3 regions of the Pseudomonas sp. NPDC087697 genome follow, and region 1 is predicted to be linked to each of the others. Evidence: predicted binding sites of a transcription regulator. Region 1 holds the regulator's gene; each other region holds the start of a gene.
The links. Region 1 encodes sigma-54, which starts transcription at its own class of promoters, with help from an activator protein. Its sites were predicted from a motif close to ANTGGCATNNANNTTGCTNT; they were not measured.

Region 1 (8,040 bases):
ACGCCCACAGTGTGCAGTACCAGCCCGATGGCAAATTGCAGTACGACCTGACCTCCGACAAGGTCGAGCATCTCAAAGCCACCGACATAACCCTGCTGACCAAGCCCGACCTGAATATGTATCGGGGCACTGCGTTCCCCTGGCACGTCCAGAGCGATCGTGGCGAGGTCAATTCGGGTGGCACTGAAGTTGAGCTGATCGACTCGGTACGTATCGCACGTACCGACGAGAAGGACCGCCCAATGCTTATTACCAGCAGTCGTATGACGGTATTCCCGCAACAGCAATATGCGCAGACCCAGCAAGCCGTTAGAATCGACGGCGCTGGTGGTGTATCGACTGGTAACGGAATGAAAGCGTATTTGAAAGACAGCAGGATACACCTGCTATCGAACGTAAGAGGACAGTATGAGGCTCGTTAAAACTCTCCCTATTTTGCTCAGTCTGGGCGCTGCACTGGGAAGCGTGAGCGCCTGGGCTCTGCCGAACGATAGCCAGCAACCTATTCGCATTCAGGCTGACGACGCTCAACTGGATGACAAACAAGGCATCGCCACCTACAAAGGTGACGTGATCATTACCCAGGGCTCGATGAAAATCACCGGCAACACCGTGACCATCACCCGCACCAAGGCCGGCGAAATCGATGTCGTGACCTCGGTGGGCAACCTGGCGTATTTCGAGCAGTTGCAGAAGGTTGGCGATCCGCAGCCGGTCAAGGGCTACGGGGTGACTATCCAGTACCATGCTGCGCAAAACCGCATCGTACTGATTGACCGCGCCAAAGTGATCAACGAAGGCAACACCACCGAAGGCGAGAAAATCGTCTACGACACCGTCAAGCAGGTTGCTAACGCAGGCCGTGCCACCGGTGCCTCGGTGACTGCGCCGCGCCCACGGGTCGATATGGTCATCCAGCCGAAGCAGAAAACCGACCAGCAGAAGGCCCAGTAATGGCAACTCTGAAAGCTCAGCATCTGGCCAAGAGCTACAAGAGCCGCCAGGTCGTGCGTGACGTCAGCCTGTCGATCGACAGCGGCCAGATCGTCGGCCTGCTTGGCCCGAACGGCGCCGGCAAGACCACCTGCTTCTACATGATCGTGGGCCTGGTCCAGGCCGATCAGGGGCGCGTACTGATCGACGACCTGGACGTCAGCCACCAGCCGATGCACGGTCGTGCACGAGCGGGTATCGGCTATCTGCCGCAAGAAGCGTCGATCTTCCGCAAACTCTCGGTCGCCGACAACATCATGGCCATCCTCGAGACCCGCAAGGAGCTCGACAAGGCCGGTCGTCGCAAGGAGCTGGAAAGCCTGCTGCAGGAATTCCACATCAACCACATCCGCGAAAACCTCGGCATGAGCCTTTCCGGTGGCGAACGTCGCCGCGTGGAAATCGCCCGTGCCCTGGCCACAGCGCCGAAATTTATCCTGCTCGACGAACCGTTCGCCGGCGTGGACCCGATTTCGGTGGGCGACATCAAGCAGATCATTCATCACCTCAAGGCCAAGGGTATCGGCGTGCTGATCACGGACCACAACGTCCGCGAAACCCTGGACATCTGCGAAACCGCTTACATCGTCAACGATGGCCAACTGATCGCCGAAGGCGACGCTGAAACCATCCTGGCCAACGACCTGGTCAAGGAAGTGTACCTGGGCCATGAATTCCGCCTGTAAGCACTGAGGTGCCTGGTCAGTCGCCGGAGCGCTTGCCCCAATAAAAACTATACGTTTTTATTGTTACAGCGCTCTAGGCAAACACTTCAGTTTCAGGCATATAATTTGCTTATGTTTGGCGCTCACGCGCCCTGTAGTGGATGGCGCATGTGCGCCGGCGAATTAAGGTGTTAAGCCCCTGCCATGAAACCATCGCTAGTCTTGAGAATGGGCCAGCAGCTGACGATGACACCGCAGCTGCAACAGGCCATCCGCCTGCTCCAATTGTCGACCCTGGACCTGCAACAGGAAATCCAGGAGGCATTGGAGTCCAATCCAATGCTCGAACGCCAGGAAGAAGGCGACGACTTCGATAACGCCGACCCGATGGCGGACAACATCGAGCAGAAACCCAACACCGATATCCAGGAACCCACCTACCAGGAAACCGCCCCCACGGTGGATAACCTCGAGGAAGGCGACTGGAACGAGCGCATCCCTAACGAACTGCCGGTCGACACCGCCTGGGAAGACGTTTACCAGACCAGCGCCAGCAGCCTGCCGAGCAACGATGACGACGAATGGGACTTCACCACTCGCACCTCCGCCGGCGAGAGCCTGCAGAGCCATCTGCTCTGGCAATTGAACCTGGCGCCAATGTCCGACACCGATCGGCTGATCGCCGTAACCCTGATCGACTGCATCAACAATCAGGGCTACCTGGACGAAACGCTTGAGGAAATCCTCGAAGCCTTCGATCCGGAACTGGACATCGAACTGGACGAGATCGAAGCCGTCCTGCATCGCATCCAGCAATTCGAGCCTGCCGGCATCGGCGCACGCAACCTCGGCGAATGCCTGTTGCTGCAACTGCGTCAACTGCCCGCCAAGACCCCTTGGCTGGCCGAGGCCAAGCGCCTCGTCATCGACTACATCGACCTGCTGGGCAGTCGCGACTACAGCCAGCTGATGCGCCGCATGAAGCTCAAGGAAGATGAACTGCGCCAGGTCATCGAACTGGTACAGAGCCTCAACCCGCGTCCGGGCTCGCAAATCGAGTCCAGCGAAGCCGAATACGTGGTTCCCGACGTCATCGTGCGCAAAGACAACGAACGCTGGCTCGTGGAGCTGAACCAGGAGTCGGTTCCGCGTTTGCGCGTCAACCCGCAATACGCCGGTTTCGTCCGTCGCGCCGACACCAGCGCCGACAACACCTTCATGCGCAATCAGTTGCAGGAAGCGCGCTGGTTCATCAAGAGCCTGCAAAGCCGCAACGAAACCCTGATGAAAGTCGCCACCCAGATCGTCGAGCACCAGCGCGGCTTCCTTGAGTACGGCGATGAAGCCATGAAGCCGTTGGTCCTGCATGACATCGCTGAAGCGGTCGGCATGCACGAGTCGACGATTTCAAGGGTGACCACGCAAAAATTCATGCATACCCCGCGCGGTATTTATGAACTGAAATACTTTTTCTCCAGCCACGTCAGCACCTCTGAAGGCGGTGAATGCTCGTCCACAGCGATCCGCGCGATCATCAAAAAACTGGTTGCCGCGGAAAATCAGAAAAAGCCGTTGAGTGACAGCAAGATCGCTGGTTTACTGGAGGCACAAGGCATTCAGGTGGCCCGCCGCACCGTCGCCAAGTACCGCGAGTCCCTTGGGATCGCGCCTTCGAGCGAACGCAAGCGGTTGATGTAGCGGGCTACGCCACAGCGTTCCAAGGTTGTGTTCGAAAAACTTTTCGGACACAGCCTAGTGGCAGGTAAACCAGCCTGCCGCCTTATGCACTGGCAACGAAGGAGAAGCTGTATGCAAGTCAATATCAGTGGACACCAACTGGAAGTGACCGAACCCCTGCGCAAATACATCGGCGAAAAACTCGAACGATTAGAAAGGCATTTCGACAAGATCACCAACGTGCAGGTCACGATGACCGTCGAGAAGCTGCTGCAGAAAATCGAAGCCACGCTGCATATCCCCGGTGGAGAAGTAGTTGCCAACGCTGAGCATAACGACATGTATGCCGCGATCGACGCTCTGACCGACAAACTGGATCGCCAACTCAAAAAGCATAAGGAAAAGACCCAGGGCCAGCTCCAAGGCGCAACCGGTCGTTAATACTCCCAACCCATGATCCGACTTGAAAACATCCTGACCCCCGGCCGTTCTTTGGTGAACGTGCCGGGCGGCAGTAAAAAACGCGCCCTTGAACAAATTGCCAACCTGATCGCCCGCGAAGTGCCGGATCTGGAGATGCAAGATGTCTTCGAGAGCCTGATTGCCCGTGAAAAACTCGGTTCCACCGGTTTTGGCAACGGCATCGCTATCCCCCACTGCCGCCTCAAAGGTTGCGAGTCGCCCATCAGTGCCTTGATGCACCTGGACGCCCCTATAGATTTCGATGCCATCGACGGTGCCCCGGTCGACCTGCTGTTCGTTTTGCTGGTCCCGCAAGCCGCTACCGATGCGCACCTGGAGCTGCTCCGCCAGATCGCCAGCATGCTTGATCGTAAAGAAGTCCGCGATCGCCTGCGCAGCGCCACCAGCAATGAAGCCTTGTATCAGGTTGTCCTCGACGAGCAGAACGGTCACTAACCATGCGCTTGATCATCGTCAGCGGCCGCTCAGGCTCAGGTAAAAGCACCGCCCTCGATGTGCTGGAGGACAACGGCTACTACTGCATCGACAACCTGCCGGCCGGCCTGTTGCCGGAATTGGCCGAGCGTGCACTGATTCACACCGAACTGGCGCAGCCTCTGGTCGCCGTCTCCATCGATGCGCGTAACCTGCCGAGCCATCTGTCACGCTTCCCGGAGCTGTTGGAAGAAGTCCGCAGCCGGCACATCCAGTGTGATGTGCTGTATCTGGACGCCGACGAAGAAACCCTGCTCAAGCGCTTTTCGGAAACCCGTCGCCGCCACCCGCTGAGCAACGCCAACCGCTCGCTGGCCGAAGCCATCAATGACGAGACCAGTCTGCTGGGGCCGATTGCCGACCTGGCCGACCTCAAGGTCAACACCACCAATCTGAACCTGTATCAGCTGCGCGATACCATCAAATTGCGTCTCTTGAACCAGCCAGAGCCAGGCACTGCGTTTCTGGTAGAGTCCTTCGGTTTCAAGCGGGGCATGCCGGTCGATGCCGACCTGGTGTTCGACGTGCGTTGCTTGCCGAACCCGTACTGGAAACCGGAACTGCGTGCTCAATCCGGGCTGGACCAGCCGGTTGCCGAGTATCTGGCTGCGCAGCCGGATGTCGAAGAGATGTTCCAGGACATCTCCAGCTACCTGCTCAAATGGCTGCCGCGCTTTGCCGCCAGCAACCGCGCTTACGTCACAATCGCCATTGGCTGCACCGGCGGGCATCACCGCTCCGTCTACCTGACCGAACGTCTGGGTCAGGTCCTGCAACAATCCCTGAAGAACGTCCAGGTTCGCCACCGCGACCTTAGCTAAAGGATTCACACCGCGATGCCCGCTCTGGAAATTGAAATCATCAACAAACTGGGCCTGCATGCCCGCGCTTCCGCCAAGTTCGTGGGCAAAGCTGCGGAGTTTCCCTGCGAGATCAGAGTGGGCCGCACCCCCGACACGAGCAAGATGGTCGATGGCAAGAGCATCATGTCCATGATGATGTTGGCCGCCGGTAAGGGAACGACGATCCACCTTAACGCAGAAGGTGATCAAGCTCAGGAGGCGCTGGATGCGTTGAAAGAGCTGATCAACAACTATTTCGGCGAAGGTGAGTAAAAGATCGCAGCCTGCGGCAGCTCCTACATGTGTTCGACGCGATATTCATGTGAGTCCTGATCCCGTAGGAGCTGCCGCAGGCTGCGATCCTTATCGCGGCCATTAAAAAAAGCGCGCCACCCAATGGGTGGCGCGCTTTTTTTTTCATAACGGTAAGGGTTTAGCTACCCGCCACCGTCATCCGCTCGATCAACACCGAACCGGTGCGAATGTTGCTGCGCAGTTCCAGGTCATTACCCACCGCAACGATCTGCTTGAACATGTCGCGCATGTTGCCGGCGATGGTCACTTCCTGGACCGCGAACTGGATTTCGCCATTCTCGACCCAGAAACCCGCCGCACCGCGAGAGTAGTCACCGGTGACCATGTTCAAGCCCTGGCCCATCAATTCGGTCACCAGCAATCCGCGCCCCATGCGTCGCAGCAGCGCCGCCTGATCTTCGTCGCCGTAGGTGACGAACAGGTTGTGCACACCACCGGAGTTGGCGGTGCTTGGCATGCCAAGTTTACGGCCTGAATAAGTACCCAACACGTAAGACACCAACTCGCCCTTCTCGACGAACGGTTTGGCATAAGTCGCCAGACCATCGCCATCGAACGCCGAACTGCCCATGGCGCGCATCAGGTGCGGACGCTCATCGATAGTCAGCCATTCAGGGAAGAGCTTCTGCCCCAGCGCACCTTCGAGGAACGACGACTTGCGGTACAGGTTTCCGCCCGAAATCGCACCCAGGAAACTGCCGAACAAACCGCCCGCCAGTTCTGCGGAAAACAGCACCGGCACTTCGCAGGTCGGCACCGGACGCGCGCCCAGGCGGCTGGCAGCACGTTGCGCTGCACGTTGACCGATGCTGACCGGATCGGCCAGCAAGTTGCCCTGGCGATTGACGTCGTACCAATAGTCGCGCTGCATCTGGCCGTCAGCTTCGGCAATCATCACGCAGCTCAGGCTGTGACGCGTCGACGCATAACCGCCGATAAAACCATGGCTGTTGCCGTACACGCGGCAACCCTGGTGAGTGCTCAAAGTGGTGCCGTCGGCGTTCTTGATCCGACTGTCGGTGGCGAACGCCGCCGCTTCACAGGCCAGCGCCCGCTCGATCGCTTGCTCCGGGGTGATGTCCCATTCGTGGAACAGATCGAAGTCCGGCAAGTCCTTGGCCATCAGCGCGGCGTCAGCCAGGCCCGAGTGTTCGTCCTCGGAGGTGTGCCTGGCGATGGCCAGGGCGGCAGCAACGGTTTCGCGAATCGCCTCGGGGCCACTGGCCGAGGTGCTGGCCGAGCCTTTGCGCTGGCCAACATACAAGGTGATACCAAAACCCTGATCACGGTTGAACTCAACGGTTTCAACTTCCCGCTGACGCACCGTGGTCGACAGGCCCTGCTCCAGAGACACGGCCACTTCGCAGGCACTGGCACCCTGACGCTTGGCTTCGGCGATGATCTGCTCGACTTGCTCTTGCAGTGCCGGCAACGCTTGTGGGCCGACGCTTTCAACTGCACTCATGCTGTTCTCCACTCAAATTCTGCTTTCGGTTAAGGTCATCGAGCGACCGGGCCGGACAAGCGGCCCCCGACTGGTTATCATGGCGGCGTTTCTTTGCGGACTGCCACCATGGTTGATTCTTACGACGACTCCCTCGACGGGGGAGAAAAAAGCAAAACCCAGGTCAAACGCGAGCTGCATGCTCTGGTTGACCTTGGCGAGCGCCTTACAACACTCAAGCCTGACTTGCTGGCAAAACTGCCGTTGTCCGACGCTTTGCGCCGGGCTCTTAGCGACGCGCCCAAGCACACCGCGAATATCGCGCGTAAACGGCACCTCATGTTTATCGGCAAACTGATGCGCGATCAGGACACCAGCGCCATTCTGTCGCTGCTTGACCAACTCGATGCCTCCACTCGCCAGTACAACGAACGTTTCCACGGTCTGGAGCGCTGGCGCGATCGCTTGATCGCCGGCGACGATGCCGTACTGGAAAAGTTCGTCGTCGACTACCCGGACGCGGATCGCCAGCAACTACGTTCCATGATCCGTCAGGCCCAGCATGAGCTCGCGCAAAGCAAGCCTCCTGCTTCCAGCCGTAAAATCTTCAAGTACATCCGTGAGCTGGACGAGACTCAACGCGGTCTGCGTTAGTCTTCGACCGGGGTGTTCGGCCACGCCGCACACCCCAGGCTCCACCTATCAACCGCCCGTGCCACCCACGGTGATCGCGTCGATTTTCAAGGTTGGCTGGCCGACACCCACCGGCACCGACTGACCATCCTTGCCGCACGTCCCTACCCCGCTGTCCAGCGCCAGGTCATTACCGACCATCGACACCCGACTCATGGCTTCCGGACCGTTACCGATCAACGTTGCCCCTTTTACCGGCGCGGTAATCTTGCCGTCCTCGATCAGGTACGCCTCGCTGGTGGAGAACACGAACTTGCCGCTGGTGATGTCGACCTGACCGCCGCCCAGATTGGCGCAGTAGATGCCTTTCTTCACCGAGGCGATGATTTCTGCCGGATCGCTTTCGCCACCGAGCATATAAGTGTTGGTCATGCGCGGCATCGGCAGGTGCGCGTAAGACTCACGGCGACCGTTGCCGGTGCGCGCCAATCCCATCAGGCGAGCGTTGAGCTTG
Region 2 (6,971 bases), on a different contig from region 1:
TGTACCGTGGCCTGAAAACCACTTACTACCTCCGTGCCCTGGCCGCGACCAGCACCGAGAAGTCGACCATCAACACCGGCAAGCTGAACGCTGTTTCCAGCGGCGGCAACCACGGTGACGACTCGATCCTGGCTGCTCCAGCCGGTCCTGCTCCAGTGCCGAAGGCGTGCGCCATCGACGAGCCGGATTGCGAAGCTTGCCAATAAGCTGAGCCGGTAAGCGCTGCAAGGCGCTAACCTGAAACCCCCGATGAATCCTCTGGATTGATCGGGGGTTTTCTTTTGCCTCCAGGAAAGTGCCGCCTGGTCTGTCGTCTTCGCGAGCAAGCCCGCTCCCACAGGGGAACGCATTCAAATGTGGGAGCGGGCTTGCTCGCGAAGAGACCGGCACTGACACCTGAGACATCGGCACCCGCCACAAATCCCGACCACAAAAAAGCCCCTCTTTCGAGGGGCTCTTTGTGAAGCGCTATCTGCCAACCAGCATCAGGTCATCTGAATGATGGTCGTCATGATCGCGCTTTGGGTCGAGATGGTCTTGGCGTTCGCCTGGTAGTTGCTTTGCGCCTGAATCAAGCTGACCAGTTCGTTGGTCAAGTTGACGTTGGACCCTTCCAGGGAGTTGGACGAGATGGACCCCAGCGTACCCGTGGTCGGCGCGTCATAACCCGGGATACCCGAGGCGAACGTTTCTTTCCAACTGGTGCCGCCGACGGCTTGCAGACCTTGTTCATTGGTGAAGCTGGCCAAGGCAACCTGACCGATAGCCTTGTTCTGGTTGTTGCTGAAGTTGGCGAAGAGGGTGCCGGTGCCGTCGATGGTCAGGTTGGTGATTTCGCCCGTGGCGTAACCATCCTGAGCCGGAATCGAGCGGGCCGAATCAGCGTTGAACTGTGTGGTGTTAGTCATCGAAATGGTCATGCCGGTCGCGCTTGGTGCCGCACCGTTGGCCGTCCACACACCGTTGGTGACAGTACCCGGCACCCAGCTGGCCAACGTCAGGGCGTTGGTTGCGTTAGGTGCCGCAGGCGTCGCCGGTGGTGTTGCCACAGAAACCAGTTTGCCGGCCGAATCAAACGTCAGGGTCGAAGCGATCGGGGCGGTGACTTTCGGGTCGCTGCCGGTGGCATCCGGGTTGCGACCGTCTACCAGAGTGTAAGTCTTCCAGGTGTTGCCACCGGTCTTCACCATGTATTGATCCATGACGTGCGAGTTACCCTGGCTATCATAGATCGGCGTACTGAACGATTTGGTGTAGGTGGCGAGGTTGCTCGGGTCGAATTTGTTGGCGGGAATCGTGTCGTCGATCACCGCAGCGGTCGAGTTCAGGTTGATCGTCGAGGACACGGTCGAGGTTGGCTTTGGTGCCAGGTTCGAGGTGTCGATCTTCAGGTCGGTCAACACACCATTGATGATCTTGCCGTTGGCGTCCGCCGCGTAGCCCTGCAAACGAGAAGTGTAGTCAGTGTTGGTAACGTAGCCGCTTTTGTCGACCTTGAACGTACCGGCCCGGGTGTAGGACTCCGAGCCGTTGTTGCTCAGGGTAAAGAAGCCAGAGCCGTTAATGGCCATGTCCAGCACGTTACCGGTGTTGCTGATATCACCTTGGGTAAACTGCTGGGAAACGTTGGCCAGGCGTACGCCGCTGCCGACGACTTTACTGCCGTTACCCAGCTTGGTTGCCGAGTAGACATCCGAGAACTCTGCGCGGGAGGACTTGAAACCGGAGGTCGCGACGTTGGCGATGTTGTTGCCGGTCACGTCCAGTTGTTTGTTGGCGGCATAGAGACCGCTAAGGCCGATATTGAAAGACATATTCCACTCCTTTGTGCCGCGTTAGCCGGCTCTATATACCAATGGTTTGAACTTTGGACAGGGCGATGGAGCCCAGGCCTGCAAGGTTCAGCATCAACTCGCCGCCGGTTTGACTGATGGTCACGCTGTTGACCGTTGCTGGCAGGTAGGTGGCCAGGTCGGTCGCCGTGCCGTTGACCGGGGCATTGGCCTTGAAGGTGTACGTGCCCGCCGGGACCAAAGTGCCGCTACTGTCCTTGCCGTCCCAACTGAAGCTGGCACTGCCCGCGGGCTGGCTGCCCAGATCGAGGGTTCTCACGACGTTTCCGCTTGAGTCGCTAATCTTCACCGTGCCATCGGAGATCGACGATGTCAGATTGACCGTACCGGTCAGGCCTTTGCTCGCGTCGCTGATCTGGGCAGTACTGGTTTGCGCAATCACCGAACGCCCCACCAGAGAAGAAGCCTGCAAGGCCTGGGAAGAGTTGAAATTACTGGCCAGGGAACTCACGGTCGTGTTGAGGGAGGTGATCCCTTCAAGGCTGCTGAACTGCGCCAGTTGAGCGACGAATGCGCCGTTGTCCTGCGGTGAAAGCGGGTTCTGGTTCTTTAGCTGGGTCACCAGCAATTGCAGGAACGCGTCCTTGCCCAACGCCTTGCTGCCGGTCGCGCTCTTGGTTGCTGCCGCCAGGGTATTGGTGGTCGAACTGCTGGTCTTGACCGAAGAGTTCGCCAGGATGTCGGTCATGCTCAGGCTGCTGGTGGTATCGGTAACACTCATCGAAGTCGCCCCTTATCACTGACCGAGGGTCAGGACCTTCTGCATCATGGTTTTGGCGGTATTCATCATTTCCGCGTTGGTCTGGAACGAACGACTGGCGGAAATCATGTCGGCCATTTCCTCAACCACATTGACGTTGGGGTAATAGACATAACCCTTGGCATCAGCCGCCGGATGGTTCGGCTCGTAGCGTGCTTCGAGGTTGCTTTGATCTTCGACTACACCAAGCACCTGCACGCCCTGGCCTGCGGCATCCTGGTTCTGGAACAGCGAACCGCTGCCACCGGACTGGCCGCCCTGGAACATGGTGGCGAACACCGGGTGACGGGCACGGTAGGTCTGATCGATGCTCGAAGAGACGGTCTCGGCGTTGGCGATGTTACTGGCGACGGTGTTCAAGCGAGTGGTTTGAGCACTCATGCCGCTACCGGCAATGTTGAAAACACTGGACAGAGACATTGATTACTCCCCGCGCAGGGCTGATACCAGCCCTTTGAATTTGCTGTTGAGCAACGTGAAGCTGGCCTGGAAGTTGACCGCGTTTTCCGCGTAGTTCGACTGTTCCAGCTGGGCGTCCACGGTGTTTTGGTCAATCGACGGTTGCATCGGCGTGCGATACAGCAACGACTCGTCACCACTGCTCAGACCTTGGGCTTCGATATGACGGCTATTGGTCATGTTCAGAGCAAAGGTGCCGTTCTTGTTCTTGTCGTTCTGGGCGGCCAGCACCGACGAGAAGTCCAGATCCCGAGCCTTGTAGTTCGGGGTATCGGCGTTGGCAATGTTGTTGGCCAGGACTTCGGCACGCTGAGCGCGGAAGCCCAGGGCTTGTTCGTGGATACCGAGCGCTTTATCGAAGCTGATGCTCATGTCGGAAACCTTTGGGTGACCTGATTTTTCGTAACAGGGTTATAGCAAGCCCCGTGCCACCTTATAAAACCCCTGTAAACCGGGGCTTTGCGGGCGGCGGCAAAGCGGCAATGCCAGAAAAGCGGCAACGGATTTCCGTCGCATGCCGCTTTTCTGCCGCTTGTTAACGATCACTGAGGAGCAATGTGGGAGCGGGCTTGCTCGCGAAAGCGTCGTGTCAGTCGACATTTACTTTGACTGGCATACCGCCTTCGCGAGCAAGCCCGCTCCCACATTGAACAGGTGTGGTTCCGAAGGAATTTGGCACGCATAAAAAAACGGGAGCCCCTGAGGACTCCCGCTTTTTATGCAGCACCGACTACCGACCAATCACTTCGCCTGGTAGATGATCCCCGGGCTGCACTGGACCATCTGATAGTGATCCGGCAAACCGTTCAGCGCTTCGGAAGCACCCAGGAACAGATACCCGCCAGGCTTCAGCGTGCTGTGAATGCGCATCAGGATGTCTTTCTTCACTTCGGCAGAGAAGTAGATCAACACGTTGCGGCAGAACACGATGTCGAACTTGCCGAGACTGGCGTAGCTGTCCAGCAGGTTGAACGAGCGGAACTCTACCCGACTCTTGATCGGTGCCTTGATTGCCCAACGTCCCGGCCCTTTCGGATCGAAGTAACGTTGCAAGCGCTCCGGCGAAAGACCGCGACCGATCGCCAGGCTGTCGTACTCGCCGGTCTTGCAGTTGGTCAGCATGGTCCCGGACAAGTCGGTCGCAACGATCTGCACCCCCATCTTCAACTGACCCATATTGACCCGCTCGAACTCATCGATCGACATCGACAGCGAATACGGTTCCTGTCCGGACGAGCAAGCCGCCGACCAGATCCGCAGACGCTGTCCTGGACTTGCCTTGATGGACTCGGGCAGCACTTTGTTCTTCAGGACTTCAAACGGATAGGTGTCGCGAAACCAGAGGGTTTCGTTCGTCGTCATCGCGTCCACCACCATCTCGCGCAAACCACTGCGCGGTTGGGTCTGAATGCGCTGAACCAACTCACCCAAGGACTTGATGCCTTGCTGTTCCATCAGTTTGTTGAGACGGCTCGACACCAGATACTGCTTGTTTTCACCGAGCAAAATGCCACAGGCTTTTTCCAGGAAGACCCGGAACTGTTCAAAATCCAAATTACCCGTAGACAATGATGCCGCCTCTTAAATCGTGTTGACCGCCAGGAGCGAAAGCCACTAGCTGTTGTCTGCTGCTTTGATCCGGTCGACTACCCGGGATGCCAGGTCATCAGGACGGAATTTGGCAAGAAAGTCATCGGCACCGACTTTCTTCACCATCGCCTGATTGAACACACCTGACAACGAAGTATGCAGGATGATATGAAGCTTTTGCATGCGAGGGTCGTTGCGGATCTCGCTCGTAAGGGTGTAACCGTCCATTTCGGGCATTTCGATGTCGGAAATCATCATCAAAAACTCTTCTTCCGGCTTCTTGCCCTCGTCGACCAGTTTGCGCAGGTAATCCAGCGCTTGCCGGCCGTCGTTCAACGAAACGACTTCAACCCCCACCGTCTGCAAGCAACGCGTGATCTGCTTGCGCGCCACCGACGAGTCATCGACCGTCAGCACGCGCAAGGAAATCGCCTTGTGCTGGGTTTCGACATCTATCACGCCAGCCGAAATCACATCCGAGGTCGGCGCCACTTCCGCCAGGACCTTTTCCACGTCGATGATTTCGACTAACTGATTGTCGACTCGAGTCACAGCGGTCAGGTAATGATCACGACCCGTGCCCTTGGGCGGTGGATGGATCTCTTCCCAGTTCATGTTGACGATCCGCTCGACCGACCTCACCAAAAAACCCTGGGTCTTGGTGTTGTACTCCGTGATGATTACGAAGGGATTGCTTTGATCCTGCAACCCGCCTGAGCCGGTCGCCATTGCCAGATCCAGAATCGGAATGGTTGCCCCCCGAATATTCGCCACACCGCACACGACAGGACTGGATTTGGGCATCAAGGTCAGTTTGGGGCATTGCAGCACCTCCCGAACCTTGAACACGTTGATCCCGTAAAGCTGCTGGCCGTCGAGACGGAACAGCAACAGCTCCAGGCGATTCTGCCCTACCAGTTGCGTGCGCTGGTTTACCGAATCCATTACACCAGCCATGCCCAGACTCCTACACCACCAACGCTAAGTGTGTTGCGACGCACATTCATCACTAAACGGCACGGCGCTTGCTTTTTAACTGTTATGAACGCAAAAACGACATTTTCCCGACGCCTGACATCAATGTGCCGCAAATTTTTGGGCGCTATATCAGCCGTATGCCTGTTGAACGCTGGCAGCCCTGCCCTTGCTGACCCGGTTACCTTGCCTGATCTACTTATCGGCGTCACTCAGGGCTTTCTTGAATTCACCGTAGAAGACTATCTGGCCACGAGTCAAACCGAAGGGCGCTACGAAATCGAGGTCAACAAACTCGATCCGCGCATGCACATGCCGGCATGCGACAAGGAATTGACAGCGACACTGGAAAGTCCGGCCAGGCCTATAGGCCGGGTTACGGTGAAAGTCCGTTGTGATGGCGCCTCCCCCTGGACCGTCTTCGTACCCGCTCAAGTCCGCCTGTTTCGCGAGGTCGTCACCACCACTCGCCCCCTCAATCGGACCGGGATCATCGAGCCTTCAGACGTGATGCTGCGCGAGCGCGATATCAGCCTGATCAATCAGGGATATCTGACAAACGTCGATCAAGCCATCGGACAAAAACTTGCCCGACCAATGGTCATCGATCAAGTCATTACCCTCGTTCATCTGGAGCAGGCAGAAGTCGTACGCAAGGGCGATCAGGTAGTCATTACCGCCCGCAGCGGCACACTCAGTGTGCGGATGCCGGGCGAAGCGCTGTCCAATGGCGGTCTGAACGAGCAGATTCGGGTCAAAAACCTCAACTCCCAACGGGTCATCAAGGCGCAAGTCATGGCCCCGGGCCAGGTGGAAGTCTCTATGTAGATAACTGGCGCACAACCGTCCTGTTCCCTAAACTGTGCCTCACGCAGGGCAAATACCGACGCGCCCGAGCTCATCAATATTGAGCCTAAAGTTTTTCCGGGTATGGCCGAAAACATGGCAAGCGTCCAAATTCCCAGAGGTTTTTTATCATGGTCATCGATTTCAGCCGTTTAAACAGCTCCCCCACGCTCGCAAGCAGCACGCGGACCAGCGTCAGCAAGGAAACCGGCGATGCCGGCAAATCCGCGCCGCTGAGTACCTCGACCGAACAGGTCAGTGCCACCCAAAGCGGGGAATCGGTACACCTCAGCAATGAGGCTCAACAGTTGCAGAAGATCACTGACAAGCTGCGCGATCAGCCTGCCGTCGACAACGCCCGCGTGGCCGAGTTGAAAGCAGCGATTGCCGATGGCAGCTATAAAGTCGACAGCAACCGTGTAGCCAGCAAACTGCTCAACTTCGAAGCCCAGCGCTAGCCAAAGGCCTGCGCCAGGCTTTTGGACGCT
Region 3 (6,971 bases), on a different contig from region 1:
CGATCCCGCCGCACCGAGCAAACCCTGGCAAGTGCTGCTCAAGGATGTAGAGCTGCGCAACTATCAAGTGCACCTGACCGACCGTCAGGCACAACCGGCGGTGGCACTGGAGCTCGGCCCGCTGAACATCGACGTGAAGAATTTCGATAGCCTCAATGGCTCGCCGTTCTCCCTCAAAGTCGATACCGGCCTGGGCAAGCAGGGCAAGATTCTCGCGGACGGTGAGGTCAACCTCGCGCCGATCAGCGCCAAACTCAAGGTCCAGACCAAAGACATCGACCTGCGTGTCGCCCAGTCCTACATCAACCCGTTCATTCGTCTGGAGCTGCGTTCCGGGATGCTCGGCAGCGACCTGGCGGTTGACCTGAAAAGCACTGACCCACTGGCATTCAGCGTCACCGGCAGGGCCCAGGTCGATCAACTGCACACCCTCGACACCCTGAAAACCCGCGACTTCCTCAAGTGGCAGCAAGTGGTGGTCGAAGGCCTGAACTACCAACATGGCGACAGCCTGTCGATCGACAAGGTCAACCTGTTTCAGCCGTATGTGCGCTTCATGATCAATGATGACCGCACCACCAACATCAATGACCTGCTGATACCGCAATCGGCCGACAGCGGTAGCAAAACCGTCGCCGCAAAACCTGCCGCGAGCAAGGACAAGCCACTGGGCATCCACATCGGTGGTATTGCCATCAACGACGGCTCGGCGAACTTCGCCGACTTCAGCCTGACACCGAACTTCGCCACCGCCATTCAACAGCTCAACGGCCAGATCGGCACCATCGACAGCCGCCAGGTCAAACCCGCCGCCGTCGACATCAAGGGCAAGGTCGATCGCTACGCCCCGGTGACCATCAAGGGCAGCGTCACCCCGTTCGACCCGATGGCCTCGCTGGATATCGCCACCAGTTTCAAACGGGTCGAACTGACCACCCTGACCCCCTACTCCGGCAAGTTTGCCGGCTACCGGATCCGCAAGGGCCGGCTCAATCTCGACCTGCACTATCAGATCACCAAGGGCCAGTTGAAAGCCGAAAACAAAGTGGTTGTGGAGCAACTGCAACTGGGCGAAAAAGTCGACAGCCCGGACGCCGTGAGCTTGCCGCTGAAACTGGCTATCGCACTGCTCAAGGACTCCGATGGCAAGATCTCCATCGAGTTGCCGATTACCGGTGACCTGAACAACCCGCAGTTCAGCGTGATGCCGATCATCTGGCAGACCCTGCGCAACCTGATCGTGCGCGCGGCCGAGGCGCCCTTCAAGTTCATTGGCGGACTGATCAACGGCAGTGGGGCCGAGGACCTGGGCAGCGTGTCGTTCGCCCCCGGTTCAAGCGAGCTGAGCAAGAACGCCGAGTCGGCGCTCGATACCCTGGCCAAAGCGCTCAAGGAACGTCCGGCCCTGCGCCTGGAAATCGAAGGCACCGCCGCCCAAAGCAGCGACGGCCCGCTGATTGCCGAACAGCGACTGGAACGTGAATACCAGTACAACTACTACAAAATGCTCCAGCGTCGCGGCGACAAAGTCCCTGCTCAGGCCTCGTTGCTGGAAGTCCCGGATAGCGAAAAAGGCCCGTTACTCGAAGCCATCTACCGCACACGCCTGAAAACCCAGCCACCGGCCGAATGGACACAACTGGGCAAAGCAGAGCGCACCGCCAAACTGCGCGAAGGTGTGATCAAGTTCTGGGCTTCAGACAACGTGCTGCTGCGCCAACTGGGTCAGGACCGCGCCAGCAGTATCAAGGACTACCTGGTCGATAAAGCCCAACTGGCCGATGACCGGGTGTACTTCGTCGACGCTAACCTGGGTGAGGCCGAAAGCGATGGCCGGGTCGTCACGCCAATGCACCTGGACGCGGAGTAAGCATGAATAACCGATTGCTGATCAGCCTGGCACTGACGTTCTTCGCCAGCCACGTCCAGGCCCAGACTGATACCTTGCGTTGCGGCAGTCAGTTGATCAGCGTCGGCGATCGCGCCGGTGAAGTGCTGCAAAAATGCGGCGAGCCGGTGGCACGCGACTCCTTGGGTTACAAACGTAGCCCCAACCGTCGGGAAGAGTTTCCGGTTGAAGAATGGACCTACGGCCCGAACAGCGGCATGTACCAATACCTGCGCTTTGAAGGCAACCGCCTGGTACAGATCACCAGCAAACGCGGAAGCTGAAGTTACGACGATTTAATGTGGGAGCGGGCTTGCTCGCGAAGGCGGACTAACATTCAACATTGATGCTGAATGTTATGGCCTCTTCGCGAGCAAGCCCGCTCCCACATTGGTTCTACGGTGTTCATTAGATCCCTTCACCCAAATAAAACAGGCCCCGACACGAATGTCGGGGCCTGCAATGACCACATCCTTGTAGTCGGTCGCATGAACTCTAAAGTGGCGGCAGGCGTATGACTCGGCCCGCCTGCCGCACCTTCTCCCGGTTCAGGCGAGAAGCCTTGAGTCTTACTGGGTCATCAGGCCATCAGCCGAAACGCCTTTGACACCTTTGATTTTTTTGGTGATGGCCACTGCAGTGTCCTTTTGAGCCTTGGTAAGGGCTACTGTCGACGACAGCGAGACAACGCCCTTGTTGGTTTCGACTTTGATGTCGGAGCCAGGAATACCTTTCTCGGTGAACAGATCGCTTTTCACTTTAGTGGTGATCCAGGTATCGGAAGTAGCTTCCTCGGCCTTGGTCACTTCACCGGTAGCGACCACCATCGGCGACTGAGTGGTTTGAGTGGTCTGCGCAAATGCAGCGTTGGCCATAGTCAGGGTCAGAGCGGTAGCAGTTGCGGCAGCAATAGCGAACTTTTTCATGCGAGTAACTCCTGTTCTTCCAAAAAGTCTGCTGCATGCCTTCTCAGCAGGGCTAATAGAGAGAGTGCGAAGGCTGTGCCAACATCCGACAACCCAATAACCCGATACAAATCAACACGTTATAAAAAAATCAAAACCCTGGAATCATGCAAAATGCATGACCCGAGCGTTGTTGACATGCAAGTTGCGGTTTTTATCGAAGATTCAGAGCCAGAATTGCCGGGATGTTCTCGAATCACCGTCAGACCACCGAACAGTGAACAAAAAATGCCCCGCGTCCGCAGAGGCGAGGCATTGATGCGTCGATGCAAGATCAGACGCCCGTGCAACCCTTGGGCGCGTAGTCCTGCAATACCGTGGTCCCGCAGCTCCAGCCAGTCGTTGCTGACCGCGTGAGCGTGATGGTTTTGCCAAGCACCGGCCCTGGCGCATTGAGAATCGTGCAAGCAATAGTGCCTACACCAGTGGCGGCAGTACCCGATGCCGTGATCGTGCAGTTACCGGTAGTTGCCGTACCGTTGATCAGCGCCAGCGTCGGGTCAGTGCCCTGATTGATGATGTCTTCAAAAGGCACCTTCAGCGCCGAAATTTCCGCCACCCCCGCCGTCACCTTGGCCCGCGCCTGATATTTGGAATACATCGGCAGCGCGAACGTCGCCAGAATGCCGATGATTGCCACCACGATCAGCAGCTCGATGAGGGTAAAACCTTTTTGATTATTCATAGAACAGGCTCCATGCATGAGGCGAAATCTCATGTCCTGAACCAGTCAAAGCACAGCACATGCCAAGCCCTTCGCCCCCTGCTTACAGGGTGTCGGATCGGCAATAGCCCGGCGCAAACCCCGAGGAACCGCACTATCTGACACTTTTTGTCACCTCAAGAGCGCTGGTGGGGTTCCATCCGTTGACTAGGCTATAAGTCTCGAACTGTCTGTGTCTGGTATTCGAATGAATGACATTGCCCTCAGCGGTCTGGCCAAGCAATTGGTGCTGGCCGAACTGCTCACTGACCAAAGCGCGCAACAGGCGGATCAGCAAGCCCACCGCAATCGCATTTCCCTGGTCAGCTATCTGGTACAAAACAAACTGGTGAACAGCCGCCAGGTCGCGGAAGTTGCCTCTGAGCATTTCGGCGTGGCATTCCTCGACCTCAACTGTCTCGACAAAGACTCCCAGCCCAAAGATCTGGTCAGCGAAAAGCTGATTCGCCAGCACCATGTCCTGCCGCTCTGGCGGCGCGGCAACAAACTGTTCGTGGGCATTTCCGACCCGAGCAATCACCAGGCGATCAACGATATCCAGTTCAGCACCGGCCTCACCACCGAAGCGATCCTGGTCGAAGACGACAAGCTCAGCGACGCCATCGACAAATTCTTCGACAGCCCCAGTTCGGGTCTGGAAGACATGCCCGACGTCGACCTCGAAGGTCTGGACATTGAAACCATCGACGACAGGCACCAGGACGCCATCACCGGCCAGGATTCCGACGATGCCCCGGTGGTGCGCTTCGTCAACAAGATGTTGCTGGACGCGATCAAGGGCGGTTCCTCGGACCTGCATTTCGAACCCTACGAAAATACCTACCGGGTGCGGGTACGGACCGACGGCATGCTGCGCGAAGTCGCCAAACCGCCGATTCAACTGGCCAACCGCATCGCCGCACGCCTGAAAGTGATGGCCAGCCTGGACATCTCGGAACGCCGCAAACCTCAGGACGGACGGCTCAAGATGCGCCTGTCGAAAAGCAAATCCATCGATTTTCGGGTCAACACCCTGCCAACGTTGTGGGGCGAAAAAGTCGTGATCCGGATTCTCGACCCCTCCAGCGCACAGATGGGCATCGACGCGCTGGGTTACGAGCCCGATCAGAAAGACCTGTACATGGCGGCGCTCAAGCAACCTCAAGGGCTGATTCTGGTTACCGGGCCAACGGGTTCAGGGAAAACCGTGTCGCTGTACACCGGACTGAATATCCTCAATACCGTCGACATCAATATCTCTACCGCTGAAGATCCGGTAGAGATCAACATGGAAGGCATCAACCAGGTCAGCGTCAATCCAAAGCAGGGCCTGGACTTCGCTCAGGCATTGCGTGCGTTCCTGCGCCAGGACCCGGACGTGATCATGGTCGGCGAGATCCGCGACCTGGAAACCGCCGAAATTGCGATCAAGGCTGCGCAAACCGGGCACCTGGTGCTTTCCACCCTGCACACCAACAGCGCGGCTGAAACCCTGACCCGGCTGCACAACATGGGCATCCCGGGATTTAACATCGCCACTGCCGTGCACTTGATCATTGCCCAGCGCCTGGCTCGCAAGCTATGCAGCCACTGCAAAAAAGCCCTCTCGATTCCCGACGAAACACTGTTCAAGGAAGGCTTCCCTCGGGAGCGCATCGGCTCCTTCACGATCTACGAACCCGCCGGTTGCGAACACTGCAACAACGGTTACAAAGGGCGAGTCGGTATTTATGAAGTGGTGAAAAACACCCCGCAGCTGCAACGGCTGATCATGGCTGAAGGCAATTCTCTGGAAATCGATACCCAGATGCGCAAGGACGGCTTCAACGACCTGCGCACCTCGGGCCTGCTCAAGGCCATGCAGGGCGTCACCAGCCTTGAAGAAATCAACCGGGTCACCAAGGATTGAGTCATGGCGGTCAAAGCAATCAAGGTCAGCGTCTACGCCTGGGAAGGCACCGACAAGAAAGGCAGCAAAATAACCGGCGAGCTGAGTGGTCATAACCCGGCCTTGATCAAGGCGCAGCTACGCAAACAAGGCATCAACCCCGGCAAGGTACGGAAAAAAACCACTTCGCTGTTCGGTGTCGGCAAACGTATCAAGGCGCTGGACATTGCCCTCTTCACCCGGCAAATGGCGACCATGATGAAAGCCGGAGTGCCGCTGCTGCAGTCGTTCGACATCATCGGCGAGGGCTTCGACAACCCGAACATGCGCAAGCTGGTGGACGAGGTGAAACAGGAAGTCGCCGCTGGCAACAGCTTCGCCACCGCGCTGCGTAAAAAGCCGCAGTACTTCGATGAGCTCTATTGCAATCTGGTCGACGCGGGCGAGCAGGCCGGCGCTCTCGACACACTGCTGGAGCGGATTGCGACCTACAAGGAAAAAAGCGAAAGCCTCAAGGCCAAGATCAAAAAAGCCATGACGTATCCGCTGGCCGTGGTCTTTGTCGCGCTCATCGTCACCGGCATTCTGCTGGTCAAAGTGGTCCCGCAATTTCAGTCGGTGTTTTCCGGATTTGGTGCAGAACTCCCGGCCTTCACGCTGATGGTGATAGGTCTGTCCGAGTTCATGCAGGCATGGTGGTGGCTGTTGCTGGGCGGCCTGATCGTCGGGTATCTGGGCTTTCGCCACGCCCTCAAACGCTCACAACGCTTTCGCGACTGGCTGGACACTCAACTGCTGAAACTGCCGATAGTCGGCACACTGCTCTACAAATCGGCGGTGGCCCGTTATGCCCGCACGCTGTCGACCACCTTCGCCGCTGGCGTGCCCTTGGTCGAAGCCCTGGATTCGGTAGCGGGCGCCACGGGCAATATCGTGTTCAAACGGGCGGTCTTGCGCATCAAGCAAGATGTCTCCACCGGCATGCAGTTGAACTTCTCGATGCGCACCAGCGGGGTATTCCCCAACATGGCGATTCAAATGACCGCCATCGGCGAGGAATCCGGCACACTGGACGACATGTTAGACAAGGTTGCGACCTACTATGAAGCTGAAGTCGACAATATGGTCGACAACCTCACCAGCCTGTTGGAACCGTTCATCATGGTGGTGCTCGGTGTCATTGTCGGCGGGCTGGTGGTTGCCATGTACCTGCCCATTTTCCAACTCGGCACAGCGATCTGAACATGCCCTTGAGTGAATTTATGGCCGGTTACCCACTGGCGTTTGTTATCACCGCGCTAGTGCTCGGGCTGGTGATCGGCAGTTTTCTCAACGTGGTGGTCTGGCGCCTGCCGAAAATGCTTGAGCGCGACTGGCAGCAACAAGCCCAGGACATATTGGGTTTGCCGAGCGAAGCACCGGGCCCGACCTACAACCTGATACTGCCGCACTCGCAGTGCCCGCATTGTGCTCATCGAATCCGCGCCTGGGAAAATATTCCGCTGTTCAGTTATCTGGCACTGCGCG

Region 2: a site for sigma-54 is predicted at 3,486-3,505, ahead of flgB (flagellar basal body rod protein FlgB). Genes of this name have one in related genera too.
Region 3: a site for sigma-54 is predicted at 3,586-3,605, ahead of ACIPIN_RS22280 (pilin). Genes of this name have one in related genera too.

Annotation. Positions count from the first base shown of each region.
Region 1 covers NZ_JBIUVW010000011.1:128,170-136,209, forward strand. The annotation lists gene lptC (LPS export ABC transporter periplasmic protein LptC) at 1-422, shown strand, start outside; gene lptA (lipopolysaccharide transport periplasmic protein LptA) at 409-954, shown strand; gene lptB (LPS export ABC transporter ATP-binding protein) at 954-1,679, shown strand; gene ACIPIN_RS11205 (RNA polymerase factor sigma-54) at 1,863-3,356, shown strand; gene hpf (ribosome hibernation-promoting factor, HPF/YfiA family) at 3,468-3,776, shown strand; gene ptsN (PTS IIA-like nitrogen regulatory protein PtsN) at 3,789-4,253, shown strand; gene rapZ (RNase adapter RapZ) at 4,256-5,113, shown strand; gene ACIPIN_RS11225 (HPr family phosphocarrier protein) at 5,129-5,407, shown strand; gene pmbA (metalloprotease PmbA) at 5,568-6,914, opposite strand; gene yjgA (ribosome biogenesis factor YjgA) at 7,023-7,547, shown strand; gene tldD (metalloprotease TldD) at 7,596-8,040, opposite strand, start outside.
Region 2 covers NZ_JBIUVW010000048.1:40,039-47,009, reverse strand. The annotation lists partial or broken gene ACIPIN_RS24990 (ribonucleoside-diphosphate reductase subunit alpha) at 1-206, shown strand, start outside; gene flgE (flagellar hook protein FlgE) at 486-1,814, opposite strand; gene flgD (flagellar hook assembly protein FlgD) at 1,846-2,574, opposite strand; gene flgC (flagellar basal body rod protein FlgC) at 2,590-3,033, opposite strand; gene flgB (flagellar basal body rod protein FlgB) at 3,037-3,444, opposite strand; gene cheR (protein-glutamate O-methyltransferase CheR) at 3,814-4,641, opposite strand; gene ACIPIN_RS24960 (chemotaxis protein CheV) at 4,687-5,619, opposite strand; gene flgA (flagellar basal body P-ring formation chaperone FlgA) at 5,704-6,465, shown strand; gene flgM (flagellar biosynthesis anti-sigma factor FlgM) at 6,615-6,941, shown strand.
Region 3 covers NZ_JBIUVW010000039.1:19,387-26,357, reverse strand. The annotation lists gene ACIPIN_RS22295 (DUF748 domain-containing protein) at 1-1,870, shown strand, start outside; gene ACIPIN_RS22290 (DUF2845 domain-containing protein) at 1,873-2,172, shown strand; gene ACIPIN_RS22285 (BON domain-containing protein) at 2,458-2,814, opposite strand; gene ACIPIN_RS22280 (pilin) at 3,128-3,538, opposite strand; gene pilB (type IV-A pilus assembly ATPase PilB) at 3,765-5,465, shown strand; gene ACIPIN_RS22270 (type II secretion system F family protein) at 5,469-6,686, shown strand; gene ACIPIN_RS22265 (prepilin peptidase) at 6,689-6,971, shown strand, end outside.